One region of the Streptomyces sp. NBC_00289 genome, then DNA from elsewhere that is predicted to be linked to it. Evidence: riboswitches for the same ligand, from Rfam matches in the RefSeq annotation. Region 1 holds a riboswitch; each other region holds the start of a gene.
The links. A riboswitch is a leader RNA that binds a small molecule or an ion and turns the genes downstream of it on or off. The one in region 1 is predicted to bind S-adenosylmethionine.
Positions count from the first base shown of each region.

Region 2: it holds a riboswitch for S-adenosylmethionine, as region 1 does, so the genes downstream of both, OG985_RS33180 (aminotransferase class V-fold PLP-dependent enzyme) here and thrC (threonine synthase) in region 1, are expected to answer to the same signal.
Region 3: it holds a riboswitch for S-adenosylmethionine, as region 1 does, so the genes downstream of both, OG985_RS09985 (amino acid ABC transporter permease) here and thrC (threonine synthase) in region 1, are expected to answer to the same signal.

Region 1 covers NZ_CP108046.1:5,569,706-5,576,896, forward strand. The annotation lists gene OG985_RS25315 (ABC transporter substrate-binding protein) at 1-1,157, shown strand, start outside; gene OG985_RS25320 (DUF3263 domain-containing protein) at 1,199-1,432, shown strand; gene otsB (trehalose-phosphatase) at 1,483-2,352, shown strand; gene OG985_RS25330 (trehalose-6-phosphate synthase) at 2,340-3,824, opposite strand; gene OG985_RS25335 (glucosyl-3-phosphoglycerate synthase) at 3,942-4,886, opposite strand; SAM riboswitch class I at 5,047-5,201, shown strand; gene thrC (threonine synthase) at 5,217-6,500, shown strand; gene OG985_RS25345 (MoaD/ThiS family protein) at 6,563-6,838, shown strand.
Region 2 covers NZ_CP108046.1:7,340,210-7,347,400, forward strand. The annotation lists gene OG985_RS33160 (c-type cytochrome) at 1-497, shown strand, start outside; gene OG985_RS33165 (Rieske 2Fe-2S domain-containing protein) at 494-1,561, shown strand; gene OG985_RS33170 (cytochrome bc complex cytochrome b subunit) at 1,558-3,222, shown strand; gene trpD (anthranilate phosphoribosyltransferase) at 3,356-4,420, shown strand; SAM riboswitch class IV at 4,505-4,621, shown strand; gene OG985_RS33180 (aminotransferase class V-fold PLP-dependent enzyme) at 4,801-6,162, shown strand; gene OG985_RS33185 (Lrp/AsnC family transcriptional regulator) at 6,204-6,485, opposite strand; gene OG985_RS33190 (rhomboid family intramembrane serine protease) at 6,482-7,191, opposite strand, start outside.
Region 3 covers NZ_CP108046.1:2,102,999-2,110,189, reverse strand. The annotation lists gene OG985_RS10010 (carbohydrate ABC transporter permease) at 1-822, shown strand, start outside; gene OG985_RS10005 (carbohydrate ABC transporter permease) at 822-1,655, shown strand; gene OG985_RS10000 (ABC transporter ATP-binding protein) at 1,746-2,933, shown strand; gene OG985_RS09995 (putative leader peptide) at 3,249-3,374, shown strand; gene OG985_RS09990 (glutathione S-transferase C-terminal domain-containing protein) at 3,510-4,379, shown strand; SAM riboswitch class IV at 4,468-4,576, shown strand; gene OG985_RS09985 (amino acid ABC transporter permease) at 4,985-5,968, shown strand; gene OG985_RS09980 (amino acid ABC transporter ATP-binding protein) at 5,965-6,750, shown strand; gene OG985_RS09975 (ABC transporter substrate-binding protein) at 6,829-7,191, shown strand, end outside.

The sequences.
Region 1 (7,191 bases):
AGCTGGTCGCCGCGGACTACGGCGACAGCGCGGCGAACAGTTCCGAGAAGTACTGGGCCAGGCTCGTCGGGGAGTACGAGGCCGGCCATCCGGACGTGAAGGTCGACGTCAGCGTCTACTCCTGGAACGACGTGGACCGCAAGGTCCAGGAGATGGCCGACGCCGGCCGGGCCCCCGACATGGCGCAGATCGGCGCCTACGCCGACTACGCGGCCAAGGGCCTGCTCTACACGGCCGACGACCTGCTCTCCATCACCACGCAGGCCGACCTCGTCTCCCAGCTGGCCGCCGCGGGCCAGGTGAACAACGTGCAGTACGGCATGCCGTTCGCGTCCTCCACACGCCTGCTGTTCTACAACAAGAGCCTCTTCGCGAAGGCCGGCCTCACCCCGCCGAAGACGTGGGACGAGCTCGCCACCGACGCGGCGGCGCTCAAGGCGCAGGGCGTGAAGTACCCGTACGCGCTGCCGCTGGGCCCGGAGGAGGCCCAGGCCGAGACCATGCAGTGGCTGCTCAGCGGCGGAGGCGGCTACACCGACCAGCTCGGCACGTACCAGATCGACTCCAGCCAGAACGTCGACACCTTCACCTGGCTCAAGAACGACCTGGTCGGCAAGGGCCTGACCGGACCGGTCGCGCCCGGCAAGCTCGACCGCGCCACCGCCTTCGCCGCGTTCGCGAACGGCGAGGTGGGGATGCTCAACGGACACCCCTCGCTGATGAAGAGCGCCGCCGCGAAGGGCGTGAAGTTCGGCATGGTGCCGATGCCCGGCGCCGACGGGCAGAGCAAGGTCGCGATGGGCGTCGCCGACTGGATGATGGCCTTCAAGAAGAACGGGCACGCCGAACAGGTCGGGGACTTCCTCGACTTCGTCTACAGCCGGAAGAACGTGCTCGCCTTCTCCCGCGAGTACGACCTGCTGCCGGTCACCAACTCCGCGTCCGAGGTCATGAGCGCGGCGAAGCGGGACGCGGACCTTAAGCCCTTCCTCACCGAACTCCCGCTCTCGGAACTCCCCCCGGTCGGCAAGACGTCCTGGGCCGGCGTCAGCGCGGACGTGAAGAAGGAGATCGGCCAGGCGGTCGCCCCGGGCGGCAGCCCCGCCGCGATCCTCAGCCGGCTCCAGGCGGCGTCGTCGTCGCAGACCACCGAGTAGCCGCTACCGCGCTGTCGGTGGCGGGGACTACGGTGCGGGACATGGAGCAGGAGCGGCTCGGCCGCCGCGAACAGGACGTCCTCGCGCTGGAACGCCGGGGCTTTCCCGGCCCCGGCGCGAAGGAGCGGGCGATACGCGAGGAGCTGGGACTCGCGCCGGTGCGCTACTACCAGCTGCTCAACGCGCTGCTGGACGATCCGCGGGCACTGGCGCACGACCCGGTGACGGTGAACCGGCTGCGACGCGTCCGGGACGCACGGCGCGCCGAACGCTGAGCCGGGGTCGGCGAAGAGTGCGTCGGCCACCTCGTGGATAGGGTCCTGTCATGGGCAGCCACAAGGACTCCACGGACTCCACCGACCCCTTCCTCCTCCCCACGCCCTCGACCCGGCAGGGGCGGGACGGGCTCGCCGCTCTGGTGGCGCGGCCCGGGCGGGCGGTGATCGCGCTCGACTTCGACGGCACGCTCGCGCCGATCGTCGCGGACCCCGAGCAGGCCCGCGCCCACCCGGACGCGGTGCCCGCGCTCGCCCTCCTCGCCCCGAAGGTCGCCTCGGTGGCGGTGGTCACCGGCCGCCCGGCCGAGGTCGCCGTCCGGCACGGCGGCTTCGCCGGTGTCCCCGGCCTGGAGCACCTCGTCGTCCTCGGCCACTACGGCGCCGAGCGCTGGGACGCCGTCTCGGGCACCGTCACCGCCCCGCCCCCGCACCCGGGAGTCGCCGCCGTCCGTGCCGAACTGCCGGGGCTGCTGGACGCGGCCGGGGCCGGACAGGGCACCTGGATCGAGGAGAAGGGCCGGGCGGTGGCCGTCCACACCCGGCGCGCCGCCGATCCCCAGGCCACCTTCGAGGCCCTGCGCACACCCCTCGGCGGCCTGGCCGCCCGGCACGGCCTCATCGTGGAACCCGGCCGCCTGGTCCTCGAACTGCGCCCGCCGGGCATGGACAAGGGCGTGGCGCTGCTCGACCACGTCCGCGAGACCGGCGCGGCCTCGGTCCTCTACGCCGGCGACGACCTCGGCGACCTGCCCGCCTTCACCGCCGTCGACAAACTCCGCTCCGACGGCACGCCGGGTCTGCTGGTGTGCAGCGGCAGCGACGAGGTGAGCGAGCTGCGGGAGCGGGCCGACCTGGTGGTGGACGGCCCTGCGGGGGTCGTGGAACTGCTGACCCGGCTCGCGGCTCAGCTGGGCTGAGGCTCGTTCAGCGCGGTCAGCTGGTCCAGGAACCACCGGGCCGGCGGGAGCGCGGTGGCGGCCGCGGCGAGCCGCTTCGCGCGCTCGGCGCGCTCGCCCTGCGGCATGGTCAGCGCGGTGTGCAGTGCCCGGGCCGTCTCGATCACGTCGTACGGGTTGACGACGATCGCGTCCTCCCCGAGCTCCTCGTACGCCCCCGCCTCCCGCGACAGCACCAGCGCGCATCCGTCGTCGGAGACGAGCGGCACCTCCTTCGCCACCAGGTTCATGCCGTCCCGGATGGGGTTCACCAGGGCCACGTCCGCCAGTCGGTAGGCGGCCAGCGACCGCGCGAAGTCGTCCTTGACGTGGAGGACGACCGGGGTCCAGCCGGGCGTCCCGTACGCGGAGTTGATCTCCTCGGCCACTCGCTGCACCTCGGCCGTGTAGTCCCGGTACACGGCGAGGTCCTGCCGCGACGGGTAGGCGAACGCCACGTGCGTCACGCGCTCGCGCCACTCGGGGTGGTCGTCGAGCAGCTGCCGGTAGGCCAGCAGGCCGCGCACGATGTTCTTCGACAGTTCGGTGCGGTCGACGCGGACGATCGTCCTGCGCGGGCTGCCGTCCGGGGCCGTGCCGATCTCGCCCCGCAGCGCCGTGATCCGCTCCTCGACGTCCGCCTCGTGGGAGCGGGCGCGCAGGAACTCGGCGTCGGCGCCGAGGCCGTGGACACCGATCCGGGTCCGGCGGCCGGGCGTCCCGCCGCCGCCGTGCGTCAGGGCCCGCGGCCCCTGCTGCGGCCACTCCCGCCCGATGCTCTCGTCGACCGCCTGGGCGCACTCCGCGAAGGCGGTCGCCCACCGCCAGGTGAGGAAGCCCAGCTGGTCGGCTCCGAGCAGGCCCCACACCAGCTGGGCCCGGATGTCGTCGGGCAGGATGCGGAAGTACGCGTCCGGCGCCCACGGGGTGTGCGAGAAGTGCGCGATCCGCAGGTCGGGGCGCAGTTCGCGGAGCATTCCGGGCACCAGGCACAGGTGGTAGTCCTGCACCAGGACCGCCGCGCCCTCGGCCGCCTCCTGCGCCAGCGCCTCGGCGAAGGCGCGGTTGTACGCCTCGTACGACGCCCACTGGCGGCGGAACTCCGCGCCGAAGACCGGCTCCAGCGGGGTCTGGTACAGCATGTGGTGGACGAACCACAGCACCGAGTTGGCGATGCCGTTGTAGGCGTCGGCGTGTACGTCGGCCGGGATGTCCAGCATCCGTACGCCGTGCTCCCCGACCCCGCGCCGGACCGCCTCGCGGTCGCCGTCACCGAGGGCGGAGCACACCCACAGGGCGCCCGCGTCGGGCCCGATCGCCGACAGGCCGGAGACCAGCCCGCCGCCGCCGCGCCTGGCGTGCAGCGAGCCGTCCTCCCGCACCTCGTAGGAGACCGGGCCGCGGTTGGACGCGACGAGTACCTGGGCGCCCTGAGCAGCGCGGGTGGAAGCCATACGCCTCAACCTAGCCCGGCCCGGAAACGCTCAAACGTGCGGTCGGGTCTGCGGCCGGTCCGCGGGGCCGTATACGGAGTGTCCCGGTCCGCGCCACGGCCCCCGTCCCCGGCCTGGTCAGGCCACCTTTCGGGTGGCGTACTCGGCGATCTCCACCATCGGCGGCCGCTCCTCCGTGTCCACGGAGTAGGTACGCGGCTCGAATCCGTCCTCGCCCCGCTCGAACTGGGTGAGGGAGGGGCGGATCAGGTGGCCGCGGGCCAGCCGCAGCTGGGCCGTGCGGTAGATCGCGGCGGCCATCCGGCCCAGGGCCTGGCCGTCCTGGTGGCGATGCTTGCGCACGCCCACGTCGACCTGGGCCAGCGCGTCGAGCCCGACCAGGTGCAGGGCGTCGACCAGCATGCCCAGCTCCACGCCGTAGCCGACCGGGAAGGGCAGCTGTTCCAGGAGGGAGCGGCGGGCCGCGTACTCGCCGCCGAGCGGCTGTACGAAACCGGCCAGCTGGGGCCAGTGCATGTTCAGCAGCGGGCGGGCCATCAGTTCGGTGACCCGGCCGCCCTGGCCGGCCCGGCCGCCGAGCGGACGGTCGTACATGGCCTTGACCAGGTCGACGCCGGGATCGGTGAGCAGCGGCCCCACGATGCCGGAGACGAAGTCGGAGGAGAACTCCTTCAGGTCCGCGTCGATGAAGCAGACGATGTCCCCGCTGGTCACCAGGAGCGAGCGCCACAGGACCTCGCCCTTGCCCGGCACGGGCGGGATGTGCGGCAGGATGTCGTCGCGGTGGACGACCCGGGCGCCGGCCGCGGCGGCCACCTCGGAGGTGCGGTCGGTGGACCCCGAGTCGACGACGACTATCTCGTCGACGAGCGGGACCTGGTGCATGAGGTCGTGACGGATCACGGCGACGATGTCACCGACCGTCTCCTCCTCGTTGAGCGCGGGCAGTACGACGGAGACCGTCTGGCCCGTCATGCGCTTCGCGGCCAGGATCTTGTGCAGCGGGCGACTGGTCACGGACCAGGAGCGGGTGCTCAGCCAGCGCTCGACTTCTTCCAGCACAGTGCGCGGCTCCTCTGCGTTCTCTCGGCGAGTCTGTGATCAGCTGTGATCCATCTCGCGGTTCGGACGGCTATCTCAACTGTCCTGGCCTTCGGTTACAGTCTTGAACAACGCTGATGACCATCGCATGTCGGGGGTCGTTGCGTGGACAACTAAATACCGCTCATCCAGAGGGGCAGAGGGATACGGCCCGTTGAAGCCCCGGCAACCCTCCAGCCGGTCTCGTCGATCACTGTTGATCATTACGCGAGGCTCCCGGCTAGGGAAGGTGCCAAATCCGTCTTACGGCGAGATGCGTCGTGAGGAAGATGAGGAAAGGGCCTCGCCTCCATGGCTGTGCAGACTGTTGCAAGCACCACCGACTCCGTAGACCTCGGCCCCGCCGCGGCGCTCTCCTGCCGCGAATGCGGCCACCGCGTGCCCCTCGGCCCGGTCTTCGCCTGCGAGGAGTGTTTCGGCCCGCTCGAGATCGCCTACGACTTCTCGGCCTACGACACCGAGGAACTCCGCAAGCGTATCGAGGCGGGCCCCGCGAACATCTGGCGCTACGCGCCGCTGCTGCCCGTCCCGGCCGACGTGGCGGACAAGCCCAACATCAACCCCGGCTGGACCAAGCTCGTCCAGGCCGACAACCTGGCCCGCGAGCTGGGCGTCGACGCCGGCAAGCTCTTCGTCAAGGACGACTCCGGCAACCCGACGCACTCCTTCAAGGACCGTGTCGTCGCGCAGGCCATCGAGGCCGCCCGCGCCTTCGGCTTCACCACCCTCTCCTGCTCCTCCACGGGCAACCTGGCCGGCGCGGTCGGCGCCGCCGCCGCCCGGGCCGGCTTCCGCTCCTGCGTGTTCATCCCGCACGACCTGGAGCAGGGCAAGGTCGTCATGGCCGCGATCTACGGCGGGGAGCTCGTCGGCATCGAGGGCAACTACGACGATGTGAACCGCTTCTGCTCCGAGCTGATCGGCGACCCGGCCGGTGAGGGCTGGGGCTTCGTCAACGTCAACCTGCGGCCGTACTACGCCGAGGGCTCCAAGACGCTGGCGTACGAGATCTGCGAGCAGCTCGGCTGGCGGCTGCCGGACCAGCTGGTCGTGCCGATCGCCTCCGGCTCCCAGCTCACGAAGATCGACAAGGGTCTGCAGGAACTGATCAAGCTCGGGCTCGTCGAGGACAGGCCGTACAGGATCTTCGGCGCGCAGGCGGAGGGCTGTTCCCCGGTGTCGGTCGCCTACAAGGCCGGCCACGACGTCGTCCGACCGCAGAAGCCGGACACCATCGCCAAGTCGCTGGCCATCGGCAACCCGGCCGACGGGCCGTACGTCCTGGACATCGCGCGCCGCACGGGCGGTGCGGTGGAGGACGTCGACGACGAGCAGATCGTGGACGCGATCCGGCTGCTCGCGCGGACCGAGGGCATCTTCGCCGAGACGGCGGGTGGCGTGACGGTGGGTGTCACGAAGAAGCTGATCGAGAACGGTCTTCTCGACCCGACGCTGACGACGGTCGTCCTGAACACCGGTGACGGTCTGAAGACGCTGGACGCCGTGGCCGGTACGGGGCTGACGGCGACCATCCGTCCGAGCCTGGAGTCGTTCCGGGACGCCGGTCTCGCCTGAACCGTCGTTCCTCCCCGCGTCCCTTCGGGGCGCCCACCTGACATGACCGGAGGCCACACCGCATGAGCGTCAACGTCCGCATCCCCACCATCCTCCGCACCTACACGGGCGGCAAGGCCGAGGTGGCGGCCGAGGGCGCCACCCTCGGCGAGGTCATCACCGACCTGGAGAAGAACCACGCCGGTATCGCCGCCCGGGTCCTCGACGACCAGGGCAAGCTGCGCCGCTTCGTCAACGTGTACGTCAACGACGACGACGTGCGCTTCGAGCAGGGCCTGGAGACGGCGACTCCGGACGGGGCGGGCGTGTCGATCATCCCGGCCGTGGCCGGTGGCTGACCGGAGGGATAATTACCCTCGGTAATGCCGATTACCAAGAGTTCACCTGATTGCCCCCTCCGCGAGAGAAGCGGAGGGGGCAATTCTGTATGGTTGAGCGCGGTACAGTTGGGGAACCCGCGGTCATCCGCATGACGGACGCATATGAGTTCAGGCTCCGCATGCGATGAGAAATGGCCAAAGTGTGCGGGCCTTTTGAGTCATTCGCTCCTTTTATGGAGCCCGACTTGACCCGAATTCGGGTGAATTCTCCGTACATTCCCGACCGGTCGTGCCCTGAATTCTCGTCCGATTGACCTGTTGCAGAGGGCAGTTGGGCAGATACATTCGGCCGCGGTCGACGCGTTCCGGCG
Region 2 (7,191 bases), 1.8 Mb from region 1:
AGAAGAAGGTCATCTACTCGCAGGCCGAGATCGACCAGCTGGCCGCGTACATCGCGTCGCTGGGTGCCGGTCCGTCCGTCCCGACCAAGACGGAGTTCGGCCCCGAGGGCGCCGACATCGCCAAGGGCGGCGAGCTGTTCCGCACCAACTGCGCGGCGTGCCACAACTTCACCGGCAAGGGCGGCGCCCTGACGCACGGGAAGTACGCACCGGACCTCGAAGGCGTCAACCCGAAGCACATCTACGAGGCCATGCAGACCGGCCCGCAGAACATGCCCTCCTTCCCCGACACCACGCTGTCGGAGCAGAACAAGAAGGACATCATCGCGTACCTGAACGCGGTCAACGGAGACGACACCGAGAGCCCCGGCGGCCTTGAGCTGGGCGGACTGGGTCCGGTCACCGAGGGACTGTTCGGGTGGGTCTTCGGACTCGGCGCGCTGATCGCGGTCGCCGTCTGGGTCGCCGCTCGGACCGCAAAGGCCAAGAAGTCATGAGTAGCCAAGACATTCCAGAAGAGAACCTGCCCGCTGAGCAGGCCGCCCACGACCACGGGCACGGCGCGGTAACGGTCGCGGACGAGCAGAACCCGTTCGCCGACCCGGGCCTGCCGCCCCACGAGCACCGGGTGCAGGACATCGACGAGCGGGCCGCCAAGCGGTCCGAGCGCGTCGTCGCGTTCCTGTTCACGTTGTCGATGCTGGCGACCGTCGGCTTCATCGCCTCGTACGTGACGATCCCGGCCGACAGGTCGGTCTACGTCTTCCCGATCGGCAGGGTCAGCGCGCTGAACTTCGCGCTGGGCCTGACGCTGGGGCTGGCGCTGTTCACGATCGGCGCGGGCGCGGTCCACTGGGCCCGCACCCTGATGTCCGACGCGGAGGTCGCCGACGAGCGTCACCCGATCGAGGCGCCTCCCGAGGTCAAGGCCAAGGTCCTGGCCGACTTCAAGCAGGGTGCCAAGGAGTCCGCGCTCGGCCGCCGCAAGCTGATCCGCAACACGATGTTCGGCGCGCTGGCCCTGTTCCCGCTCTCCGGCATCATGCTGCTGCGCGACCTCGGCCCGCTCCCGGGCACCAAGCTCCGCCACACCCTGTGGTCCAAGGGCAAGCTGCTCGTCAACATGAACACGAACCAGCCGCTGCGTGCCTCTGACGTCGCGGTCGGCTCGCTCACCTTCGCCAAGCCCGAGGGCCTGGAGGAGCACGACGAGGAGTTCCAGACCGAGATCGCCAAGGCGGCCCTGATGATCGTCCGGATCCAGCCGGACAACATCAAGGACAAGCGCGAGCTCGAGTGGTCGCACGAGGGCATCGTGGCGTACTCGAAGATCTGCACCCACGTGGGGTGCCCGATCTCCCTGTACGAGCAGCAGACGCACCACGTACTGTGCCCCTGCCACCAGTCCACCTTCGACCTCTCCGACGGTGCCCGGGTGATCTTCGGCCCCGCCGGTCACGCCCTGCCGCAGCTGCGCATCGGCGTGAACGACGAGGGCTACCTCCAGGCGCTCGGCGACTTCGAGGAGCCCGTCGGTCCTGCATTCTGGGAGCGCGGATGAGTACTACACCCGGTAACACGAACCCCTCCGCAGCCAACGGCGCGGCGCACGGTTCACGCGAGAAGGCACCGGCCGGCGAGCGTGTCGCCGACTGGGCGGACGGACGGCTCGGGATCTACTCCCTGGCCAAGTCCAACATGCGCAAGATCTTCCCCGACCACTGGTCGTTCATGTTGGGCGAGGTCTGCCTCTACAGCTTCATCATCATCATCCTCACGGGTGTGTACCTGACGCTGTTCTTCCACCCGTCGATGAACGAGGTGGAGTACCACGGCAGCTACGTCCCGCTGCAGGGACAGCTGATGTCCGAGGCGTTCAACTCGACCATGCACATCTCCTTCGATGTGCGCGGTGGTCTGCTGATCCGGCAGATCCACCACTGGGCGGCGCTGGTCTTCCTCGCCGGCATGTTCGTGCACATGATGCGCGTGTTCTTCACGGGTGCGTTCCGCAAGCCGCGTGAGGTCAACTGGCTGTTCGGCTTCCTGCTGTTCGTCCTGGGCATGTTCACCGGCTTCACCGGTTACTCGCTCCCGGACGACCTGCTCTCCGGCACCGGTGTCCGCTTCATGGAGGGCGCGGTCCTGTCCGTGCCGATCGTCGGCACGTACCTGTCGTTCTTCCTCTTCGGCGGCGAGTTCCCGGGCGGCGACTTCGTGGCCCGCTTCTACTCGATCCACGTCCTGCTGCTGCCGGGCATCATGCTCGGCCTGGTGGTCGGCCACCTGATCCTGGTCTTCTACCACAAGCACACGCAGTTCGCGGGCCCCGGAAAGACGAACAACAACGTCGTCGGCATGCCGTTGCTGCCCGTCTACATGGCCAAGGCCGGAGGCTTCTTCTTCCTGGTCTTCGGTGTCATCGCGGCCATCGCGGCGATCGCCTCGATCAACCCGATCTGGGCCATGGGCCCCTACCGGCCGGACATGGTGTCCACGGGCGCACAGCCCGACTGGTACATGGGCTTCTCCGAGGGCCTGATCCGTGTCATGCCGGGCTGGGAGATCAACTTCTGGGGTCACACGCTCGTGCTGGGCGTGTTCATCCCGCTGGTCATCTTCCCGCTGGTCCTGGTCGCGATCGCGGTCTACCCGTTCATCGAGTCCTGGGTCACCGGCGACAAGCGCGAGCACCACATCCTGGACCGCCCGCGCAACGCCCCCACCCGGACCGGGTTCGGTGTGGCCTGGATGACCTGGTACTTCGTCCTGCTGGTCGGTGGTGGCAACGACATCATCGCCACCCACTTCCACCTGTCGATCAACGCCATCACCTGGTTCGTCCGGGTCGCGTTCTTCGTCGCGCCGGTCGTCGCGTTCGTCATCACCAAGCGGATCTGCCTCGGCCTCCAGCGCCGCGACAAGGACAAGGTGCTGCACGGCCGCGAGTCGGGCATCATCAAGCGCCTGCCGCACGGTGAGTTCGTCGAGATCCACGAGCCGCTCAGCCAGGAGCAGCTGCACACCCTCACCGCGCACGAGCAGTACAAGCCGGCCGGTATCGGCCCGACGGTCGACGCGAACGGTGTCGAGCGCAAGGTGAAGGGCCCCGAGAAGCTGCGCGCCAAGTTGAGCGAGGCGTACTACGGCGACGAGGCCCAGATCGCGAAGCCCACCGTCGAGGAGTACAAGGAGATCACCAGCGGCCACGGCCACCACTGATCACTGCGCACGCCACGGTTGAAGGGCCCCCGTCCGGTCTTCGGACGGGGGCCCTTCGCCGTGCTCCGGGCTGGATAGGGTGGCCCTGTTGAGATCCGCGTCCCGTGGTACGGGACCGACCCAGGAGCGGCTTATGAGCGCTGTGACCCCCGCTGGAGGCGACACCGCGGCGGGCCGTTCCTGGCCCCAGGTACTGGACGCCCTGCTGTACGGCCGGGACCAGAGCGCCGAGGCGACGGCCTGGGCGATGGACCGGATCCTGCGCGGCGAGGCGACCGACGCACAGATCGCCGGGTTCGCGGTGGCGCTGCGGGCCAAGGGCGAGACCGTCGAGGAGATCGCCGGGCTCGTCCGGACGATGTACGAGCACGCGAACGTCATCGAGGTGCCGGGCGCGACCGTCGACATCGTCGGCACGGGCGGCGACGGCGCCAGGACGGTGAACATCTCCACGATGTCCTCGATCGTCGTGGCCGGCACCGGCGCGAAGGTCGTCAAGCACGGCAACCGGGCCGCTTCCTCCGCCTCGGGTGCCTCGGACGTCCTGGAGAAGCTCGGCGTCAATCTCGAACTGACGCCGAAGCGGGTCGCGGAGGTGGCCGAGGAAGCCGGGATCACCTTCTGCTTCGCGGTGAAGTTCCATCCGGCGCTGCGCCATGTGGCCGCCGCGCGCGGCCAGTTGGGTATCCGGACGACCTTCAACTTCCTCGGCCCGCTGACCAACCCGGCGAAGGTCAAGGCGCAGGCCGTCGGGGTGGCCGACCTGCGGATGGCGCCGATCGTCGCCGGTGTCTTCGCCGAGCGCGGCAACTCCTCGCTGGTGTTCCGGGGCGACGACGGTCTCGACGAGCTGACGACCACCGCCACCTCCCGGGTGTGGGTCGTCCGCGACGGCAAGGTCACCGAGGAGGCCTTCGACCCCCGGGACGTCGGCCTGGAGCTGGTGCCGGTGGAGGCCCTGCGGGGCGCCGACGCCTCGTTCAACGCGGAGGTGGCCCGACGGCTGCTGAGCGGGGAGACCGGGCCGGTGCGGGACGCCGTACTGCTGAACTCGGCGGCCGCGTTGGTCGCGCTGGAGCCCGGGGACGGGCCGCTCGCCGAGCAGATCCGGGCCGGCATGGAGAAGGCGGCCGTGTCGATCGACTCCGGCGCGGCCCGGCGGACCCTGGAGCGCTGGGTGGCGATCAGCAACGCCTGAGTTCCGCACGGTGTGACGCGAGGCGCAGTCCAGAATTCGGACTGCGCCTTGCGCGTGGAAGATCGTGTGGCAGGATGTTCGGCAGGTCATGAGTGACAGTCATGAGGCCCCGGCCGACTGTCCGGCAACCCTCCGTCCGTGGCGGGGTGCCCCGGGTGAAGACCAGGCCGTGGGCAGCGAGGTCCACGGCAAGCGCGGACCCCTCGCACTCTTTCGAGTGGATACAGCCCAGGGGTCCTGGTCTCGAGGGAGTCCCCCGTGAGCAAGCGAATGCGATAGGGCCGCAGAGCCCCGCCTCCGCATCCCCTTTTCTCTTCCTGTCCCGCGCCGAGCCGTACCCGCTCGCGTGGTGATTCCGCTGCTTCTCACGGGAGTTCGCCATGTCTGTCTCCACCGCTGCCGCCGCCCAGTCGCTTTGTTCCCCGCTGCCCGTTCTGGGTGGAGACGTCACCGTCCCGCTCGTCACGGGCGGCGAGGTCACCTACGCCGCGCTCGACTACGCGGCCAGCGCTCCCGCCCTGCAGCGGGTCTGGGACGACGTCGCCGCCTACGCGCCGTACTACGGCAGCGTGCACCGCGGGGCCGGATACCTCTCCCAGCTCTCGACCGACCTGTTCGAGAACGCCCGCCGGACGGTCGCGGAGTTCCTCGACTGCCGGACCGACGACCAGCTGATCTTCACCCGGTCCACCACCGACTCCCTGAACCTGCTGGCCGCCGCGCTTCCCGACGGCTGCCAGGTCTTCGTCTTCGAGACCGAGCACCACGCCTCGCTGCTGCCCTGGAAGGACGCCCGGGTCAGCTACCTCGACGCCCCGCGCACCCCGCGCCAGGCCGTCGAGACCCTGGAGCGCGCCCTCGCCGCCCGTGACCCGCACGGCCCGGCCCTGGTCTGCGTCACCGGCGCCTCCAACGTCACCGGCGAGCTGTGGCCCGTACGGGAGCTCGCGGCCGCCGCGCACGCCCACGGCGCCCGGATCGTCCTGGACGCCGCCCAGCTGGCCCCGCACCACCCGGTGTCGGTGCGGGACCTGGACGTCGACTGGGTCGCCTTCTCCGGTCACAAGCTGTACGCGCCCTTCGGCTCCGGAGTCCTGGCCGGCCGTGCCGACTGGCTGCGCGAGGCCGACCCGTACCTGGCCGGCGGCGGCGCCAGCCGCAAGGTCACCCGGCGTGAGGACGGGGGAGTGGACGTCGAGTGGCACGACACCGCCGCCCGTCACGAGGCCGGCTCGCCCAACGTCATCGGCGTCTACTCCATCGCCTCCGCCTGCAAGGCCCTCACCGAGGCCGGCTTCGACACCCTGGTCGCCCGCGAGCGGCACCTGATCGACACCGTGCGGGCGGGCCTCGCCGAGGTGCCGCAGGTGCGGATCCTGTCCCTGTTCGGGGACGACGCCCCGCGGGTCGGCGTGATCTCCTTCGTCGTCGAGGGCTGGAACAGCTCGCACTTCGCCGCGGCCCTCTCCGCCGAGTACGGCATCGGCGTCCGGGACGGCCTCTTCTGCGCCCACCCGCTGGTCCGCACCCTGCTGGGCAGCGACCCCCAGACCCAGGGCGAGTGCGGTGCCCCCGAGGCCGCGCCGGGCGAGAAGTCCCTCAACGCGATCCGGGTGAGCTTCGGCGCGGGCACCCCCGACGAGCACGTGGAGCGCTTCGTGGGGGCCGTGAAGGAGCTCGTGCGGGACGGCGCGCGCTGGCAGTACCGCACGGAGGGCGGCCGCTGCGTCCCGGCGGTGTGACGTCTGGGTCCGGTCCGTGCCCGGAGGCGGTGTTCAGGCGGTCAGGAGTCCAGGCCGATCGCGAACGCCGCCTCCAGGTCGTGCTGGGAGTAGGTGCGGAACGCGACGTGCGTGTCCGTGCCCTCCACGCCGGGGATCCTGCTGATCCGCCCGGGGATGACCTCGGCCAGGTCCTCGTGCTGCTTGACGCGGACCATCGCGATCAGGTCGTAGGTGCCGGTGACCGAGAAGACCTCGCTGACGGACTCCAGGGCCGCGATCGACTCCGCGATCTCGGGAATCCGGTCCACGCTGGTCTTGATGAGGACGATCGCGGTGATCACGGCTGGTTCTCTCCCTCGGGGGCCGGAGCTGGGGCGGCCTTCACTCTAGTGGTACGGCCGAAACGGACCCACGCGTAGCCGAAGCCCACCGAGAACCCCACGAGGTGCGCGAGATACGCCACGCCCGGTCCCTGGGCCGCCCGTCCCGCCGCCAGCCACTGCAGGGCCGCCCAGAAGGGCAGCACGACCCAGGCCGGGAAGCGCAGGGGCAGAAAGAACAGGAACGGCAGGAGACTGGTCACCCGGGCGCCGGGGAACAGGTACAGGCACGCCCCGAGGACGGCGGAGATCGCCCCGGAGGCGCCGACCAGTGACTGCGTGGAGTCGGCGTTGGCGGCCGCGTAGCCCAGCAGGGCCAGGTAGCCGCAGCCCAGATAGAACAGGGTGAACTGGACGCGGCCCATCCGTTCCTCGGTCAGCGCGCCGAAGACGTAGAGGAAGAGCATGTTGCCGAGCAGATGGACCCAGCTGCCGTGGACGAACAGGGCCGTGGCGGGGGTGAGGGCGGCGCGGGGGGAGCCCTCGAACAGTTCTGCGGGGACCACGCCCCAGCGGCGGAAGTAGGCCCGCTGCGCGGCGAGCAGCCCGTCGCCGGAGCCGTACGCCGGATCGAGGCCCGAGGCCGGGCCGATCACGAACAGCAGGCAGCAGGCGGCGATCAGGCCGTATGTCACCGGCGCCGACGGCGTCCGGACCCTCCCGGCCG
Region 3 (7,191 bases), 3.5 Mb from region 1:
GTCGTCGTCATGATCGCCGTGACCGCCTACCCCATCGGGTACGCCGTCTACCTGTCCCTCCAGCGGTACGACCTGCGCTTCCCGGGACAGGCGAAGTTCGTGGGCCTGAGCAACTACGGGTCGGTGCTGTCCTCCCCGTTCTGGTGGGACGCCTTCTGGGTCACGGTGTTCATCACCGGCGTGTCCGTGGTCATCGAACTGGTCCTCGGCATGGGGCTCGCCCTGGTGATGCACCGGACGATCTTCTGGCGCGGCACCGTACGCACCGCGGTCCTCATCCCGTACGGGATCGTCACCGTCGTCGCCGCCTTCTCCTGGCAGTACGCCTGGACCCCGGACCTCGGGTACCTCGCCGAGCTGCTGCCCAGCGGAGACGCCCCGCTGACCGAGCAGTGGCCGGCCCTGTGGCTGATCATCCTCGCCGAGGTGTGGAAGACGACGCCGTTCATGGCCTTGCTGCTGCTCGCCGGTCTCGCCCTGGTCCCCGAGGAGACCCTGAAGGCGGCCATGGTGGACGGTGCCACCCCCTGGCAGCGCTTCATCAAGATCATGCTGCCGCTGATGAAACCGGCGATCCTGGTGGCGCTGCTCTTCCGCACCCTGGACGCCTTCCGCATCTTCGACAACATCTACATCCTGACCGCGGGTGCCCAGGGGACCGGCTCCCTGTCGATCCTCGGTTACGACAACCTGTTCACCGCGCTGAACCTGGGCATCGGGTCGGCCATCTCGGTCCTGATCTTCATCTGTGTCGGGATCATCGCCTTCGCCTTCGTCAAACTGTTCGGCGCGGCGGCACCCGGCGCGGAGGTGAAGCGCTGATGGCCGCCGTGGGAAAGACGCATGCCGCCCGATGGGGCGTCGTGAACGTGGTGGTGGTCCTGTACGCGCTGTTCCCGGTGTGGTGGATCGCCGCGCTGTCGTTCAAGAAGCCCAGCACCCTGACGGACGGCGACTACATCCCCAGGGAATGGACGTGGGAGAACTACAGCGGGATCTTCAAGACCTCCGAGTTCACCCGGGCGCTGATCAACTCGATCGGCATCGCCCTGATCTCCACGGTGATCGCGGTGGTGCTGGGCACCATGGCCGCCTACGCGGTGGCCAGGCTGCGCTTCCCCGGCAAGCGGGTGCTCATCGGCATGTCACTGCTGATCGCCATGTTCCCCCCGATCTCCCTGGTGTCACCACTGTTCAACATCGAGCGGGTCATCGGGATCTTCGACACCTGGGTCGGGCTGATCATCCCGTACATGACCTTCTCCCTGCCGCTCGCGATCTACACCCTGTCGGCGTTCTTCCGGGAGATCCCCTGGGATCTGGAGAAGGCCGCCAAGGTCGACGGGGCGACGCCCGCGCAGGCCTTCCGGATGGTGATCGTGCCGCTGGCCGCGCCGGGCGTGTTCACCACGGCCATTCTCGTGTTCATCTTCTGCTGGAACGACTTCCTGTTCGCGATCTCGCTGACTTCCACCGAGGCCGCGCGCACCGTGCCGGCCGCGATCGCGTTCTTCACCGGGAGCTCCCAGTTCCAGCAGCCCACAGGGTCGATCGCCGCCGCCGCTGTGGTCATCACCATCCCGATCATCGTTTTCGTCCTGTTCTTCCAGCGGCGGATCGTCGCCGGACTGACCTCCGGGGCAGTCAAGGGGTGAACGGGCCGACCGCGGCAGACAGGCCACCGGTCCGAGACACCGACCGCAGTGCTCGGACCCGGAAGGCATGAAGGCAAGGAGGCACCATCCATGGCCGAGATCATCCTTGAGGGAGTCACCAAACGTTTTCCCGACGGGGCCCTCGCCGTGAAGGACGTGGACCTCGAGATCGCCGACGGCGAGTTCGTGATCCTGGTCGGTCCGTCGGGATGCGGCAAGTCCACCACCCTGAACATGATCGCCGGACTTGAGGACATCACCGAGGGGACCCTGCGCATCGGAGGCCGAGTCGTCAACGACCTGGCTCCCAAGGAACGCGACGTCGCCATGGTGTTCCAGAGCTACGCCCTGTACCCGCACATGAACGTCCGGGAGAACATGGGCTTCCCGCTGCGCCTGGCCAAGGTGGACAAGGACACCGTCAACGCCAAGGTGACGGAAGCCGCTCGGATCCTTGACCTCACCGAGCACCTGGAGCGCAAGCCCGCCAACCTCTCGGGCGGGCAGCGCCAGCGGGTGGCCATGGGGCGGGCGATCGTCCGTGATCCCAAGGCGTTCCTGATGGACGAGCCGCTGTCCAACCTGGACGCGAAACTCCGGGTACAGATGCGCACTCAGATCTCCCGGCTACAGCGGCGTCTGGGCACGACCACCGTGTACGTCACCCACGACCAGACCGAGGCGATGACGCTCGGCGACCGGGTCGTGGTCATGAGACAGGGCCTGGTCCAGCAGATCGGCACACCCGCCGAACTGTACGACTTGCCGCGCAACATCTTCGTCGCGGGCTTCATCGGCTCCCCGGCGATGAACTTCCTGAACGCCACCTTGGAGGGCGGCGCCCTGCGCTCGCCCCTGGGCGATCTGACCCTCGACGACCGTACGAGGCAGGCGCTGGAAAGGCAGAACGCCCCTCGCGAGGTCATCCTCGGGCTTCGGCCGGAGGCCTTCGAGGACGCGGCCCTGTCACACGACCGGGACCGGACGGGCCCGGTCTTCACCGCCGCCGTGGAGGTGGTGGAGTCGCTGGGTTCCGATGTGTATTCCTACTTCAGCGCGGAGGGCGGGGCGGCGACGACTGCCGAACTGGAGGAGCTCGCCAAGGACTCGGGTCTGCGCGACACCGGCGCGGACACCCATCAGATCGTGGCCCGCCTCGACGCCGCCACGTCTGCCCGCGAGGGCGAAACGGTGGAGCTGCAGGTCGACATGACCAAGGCTCACGTGTTCGACCCGGCGACCGGAACGAACCTCACGCATCCCGTGAGGGCGGACTGACGATGCGGCAGCCGACTGCGCGGGCGTCCCGGAGAAGGGGTGTCCCTGTGGAGGTGGTGCGTAGTGTCAGGCGGCCCCGGCGGCCGGTGCACGGCACTCCTCTGAAGCGGCTTGCGTGACCGGTCCCGACGGTGCGAAGGGCCTTGCGGGCGAGAGCCCGCGGGGCCCTTTCACGTGCTGCGACACGCACCGCGTCGAGTGCCGCTTACTGCGCTCCGCCCACACCGCCGCAACCAGTCGGTGGACGTCCCCTTGACGCGGCCTGGATGCGGATTCACACTCCCTAGGGGAATCCTAGTGAACAGGTAGGGAAACATGGGGCGCGTCGGACCGGTCAGGAGTCGTGTGAGCCCTACGACCCCGCCGTCGCCCCTTCTGACCTCCCGCCGCCACATCGATCTGCAGCGTGTCTGCAGCGCGATCAGGCCGCCCCTCGGCTGAGCCCGGCCGCACCCCGCGCCCCCGGTGTCCTCCACGACACCGCCCCTGACGGCGCGCGCGAGTGCCCGCCGCACGCCGATCGCCCGACGTCGCTTCCGCCGCGCGTACGTCTGCGCACCTACCCCGGGGAGATCCATGTCCGTCACGCCGCTCGCCCCCGCCACCTCCGCATCCTCGGCCCCCGCCTTCCGCGGCCGCATCGGCCGGGACGCGCGCAGCGGGCACTACGCCGTACCGCGCCGCTACCGCCTCCATCTCTCGCCCGCCTGTCCCAACGGGCTGCGCATCGCCGTGGTCCACAGCCTGCTCGGCCTCACCGACGTCTGTCCGGTGACCGTCCTGGACGCCGTCCCCGACTGTTCCGACGGGGGGTACTCCGCACTGCGTCCGCTGTACGACGCGAGCGCGCACCGGTATGCCGGCGCGGCCGCGGGGCCGGTGCTCAGCGACGACTGGTCCGGCCGCATCGTCAGCACCCACGCCCCGGACGTGACGCGCGACCTGGCCCGGCACTTCGGCGGCGGCCGTCCGGCGCTGTACCCGTGCGGCGCCGAGACGGAGATCCACTCAGTGGAACGGCTGTGCGCCCGCGGCGTCGACGCGGCCGCGCAGCGCGCCGGACGTGCCGACGTCGACGCGACGGTGCGGGCGGCGGCGCTCGACACGCTGTTCGCCACGCTGGGATCGCTGGAGCGGCGGCTGGCCGCGCACGACTACCTGGTGGGCGACCAACTCACCGCAGCCGACGTCGAGTTGTGGGTCACTCTGGTCCAACTCGACACCGTGCACCGCCACCACCTGGACGCCGCGGCGGTACATCGCGTCGCCGACCACCCCGCCCTGTGGGCCCACGCCCGCCACCTGGCCGCCCACCCGGCCTTCGCCGCCCACCTCGACCTCGACGGCATCGCTCGCCGCCATCACGCCCGCTGCCGGGGGCTGGAGGCCGCCGGCGCGGCCGTACAGATCCTCGACTGGGCGGCCCACGCCGCCCGCAGGCCGTAGCCGTCCGGCCAACCGTCCACCCGGGCCGTCCACCTGATGGACCGGCGTTGACAGTCGTTCGGTGATTGTCTTGAATCAGCCCCAGAACGGTCATGAGTGTCAGCGACAAGCCCTGGCTAGCTGACCGGCAACCCTCGCACGCGGTGGGGTGCCCCAGGTGACGACCGGACCGGATGCCCTTTCGGTAAGCGCGAGGCCCACTGGGCCGTGACAGTGACAGGTGACGACATGTACGCAGCTCCCAGGACGGCCGCACGCCGCCCCTCGGGCTGCGTACCGCCCTGCGTGAACCGCCTGGTCGCCGATCGCCCCGTCGATCTGCTCCGCGTCAGCAGCGCACTGTGTAGCGCACCGGGCTGTGCCCGCTGTCGAGGCTGACGACTTCTCCGTAGGCCTGACCGCGCCGCCGCACCGCCTCTCGGCTCTCTGCCGACCCGTCTTCTGACGAACACCGCCCGCGCGGTGTGCCGTTGTCCGCCCAGCCCCCGGTTCCGCGCCATCCCGTGCGTCGCGTCGCGCAGCAGGCCTGTCCCCGTCCCGCTGCCGCGCCGTAGCCGCTCGACGCCGTCGCGGTCCCAGGTGTCCGACTCCGCCGGAGCCCCTCCATGAGTGAACCCCCTGGCGCCGCCGTGTCCCTCGCCGAGGCACCGCCACCCGCTGATACCCCGTCAAAATCCTTTACCGCCCAGCGGGTTCAGCCGCTGCGTCGGCCCGGCCGCTGGATCGCCACCGCGGTGGTCCTGGTCCTGGCGGCCCAGTTCGCCCACGGCCTGGTCTCCAACCCCTTCTACCAGTGGGACCGCTTCGGCTACTGGTTCCTGCGGCCGACCATCGTCGACGGGCTCCTGATCACCCTCGAAGTCGCCGCGTACAGCGCCGTGCTGGGGTTGCTCGGCGGCATCCTGCTCGCGCTGGCGCGGCTGTCGAAGAGCCCGGTGCTGCGGGCGGTCAGCTGGACCTACGTCTGGGTGCTGCGCTCGGTGCCGCTGATCGTGGTCCTGATCTTCCTGTACAACTTCAGCGCGCTCTACCAGACGTTGAGCGTCGGTGTGCCCTTCGGCCCCGCCTTCTTCAGGTTCGACGAGTCGAAACTCGCCACCGACATGGTCGTCGCCGTGATCGGCCTCAGCCTCAACGAGGCCGCGTACGCCGCCGAGGTGGTCCGTGGCGGCATCCTCTCCGTCGACCAGGGCCAGCACGAGGCGGCCGCCGCCCTCGGCCTGCCGAAGGGCTACCAGTTCACGAAGATCGTGTTCCCGCAGGCCCTGAGATCCATCACGCCGAACTACGTCAACCAGCTGATCGGCCTGATCAAGAGCACCTCGCTGGTCTTCTACGTGTCCCTGCTCGACCTGTTCGGCTCCGCACAGTCGATGGGCTCCACGTATCCCGGTGACATCGTGCCGCTGCTGCTGGTCGTCACCGTCTGGTACCTGATCCTCACGACCCTCGTCTCCGTCGTCCAGTTCTACGTCGAGCGGTACTACGCCCGGGGCGCCACGCGCTCCCTGCCGCCGACGCCGTTGCAGAAGCTGCGCACCGGTCTCACCGACCTGCGGGCCCGCATACGCAGGGAGGCAGCCGTATGACCGCCGAGATCCTCGAGATCGCGCCCGCCGCGGTCGAGATCCACGACGTGCACAAGTGGTACGGCGCCCACCGGGTGCTGGACGGCATCGACCTGACCGTGCGGCCCGGCGAGGTGACCGTCATCCTGGGCCCGTCCGGCTCCGGCAAGTCCACGCTGCTACGGGTGATCAACCACCTGGAGAAGCCGGAGATCGGCCACGTCAGCGTGGGCGGCGAGCTGATCGGCGTACGGCGGCACGGCGTGGGGCTCAAGGAGCTCAGCGAGCGGGCGATCCTGGCCCAGCGCAGCCGGATCGGCTTCGTCTTCCAGAACTTCAACCTCTTCCCGCACCTGACCGTTCTCGACAACGTCGCCGCCGCGCCGGTCGCCACCGGGAGGCTGTCCCGGCCCCGGGCCCTGGAGCTGGCGCGCGATCTGCTCGACCGGGTGGGCCTCGGCGACAAGATCGGCGCCTATCCGCGGCAGCTGTCGGGAGGCCAGCAGCAGCGCGTGGCCATCGCCCGCGCCCTCGCCCTGCGGCCCGGCGTCATCCTCTTCGACGAGCCGACCTCGGCCCTCGACCCCGAGCTCGTCGGCGAGGTCCTCGCCGTCATCAAGGATCTGGCGACCAGCGGTACCACCCTCGTCATCGTCACCCACGAGGTCGGTTTCGCCCGGGAGATCGCCGACCGGGTCGTCTTCATCGACGGCGGAAGGATCGTCGAACAGGGGCCGCCCGGCGAGGTGCTCGACCGGCCGCGCAACGAGCGGACGCGGGACTTCCTCAGCAAGGTGCTCTGACCCACCGGGACACCGTGCCCCACGACTTCCCCCCACGCCTCACCCTTCACCCTCTCTCCTCAGCGACAAAGGACGGCCATGCCTACCCACCTCACCCGACGCAGCCTGCTTCGCGGCATCACCGCGGCCACCGCGGTCGCCACCCTCGCCACCGGGCTCGCCGCCTGCGGTGGTGACAGCGACGCGGCCACCAGCACCGGGAGCGCCTCCGGAACCGTGACCGTGGGCCAGTTCTCCAACGGCGCCGCCAAGGAGACCACCCTCAAGGTGTCCGAGGTCAAGTCCATCAGCGCGGAACTGCCGGACGCCATCAGGAAGAGCGGCAAGCTCGTGATCGGCAGCGGCACTCTGCCGTCCGGTTCCGCGCCGCTGGGATACGTGGGCAGCGACCAGAAGACCCTCACCGGTTCGGAGCCCGATCTCGCCCGCCTGGTCGCCGCG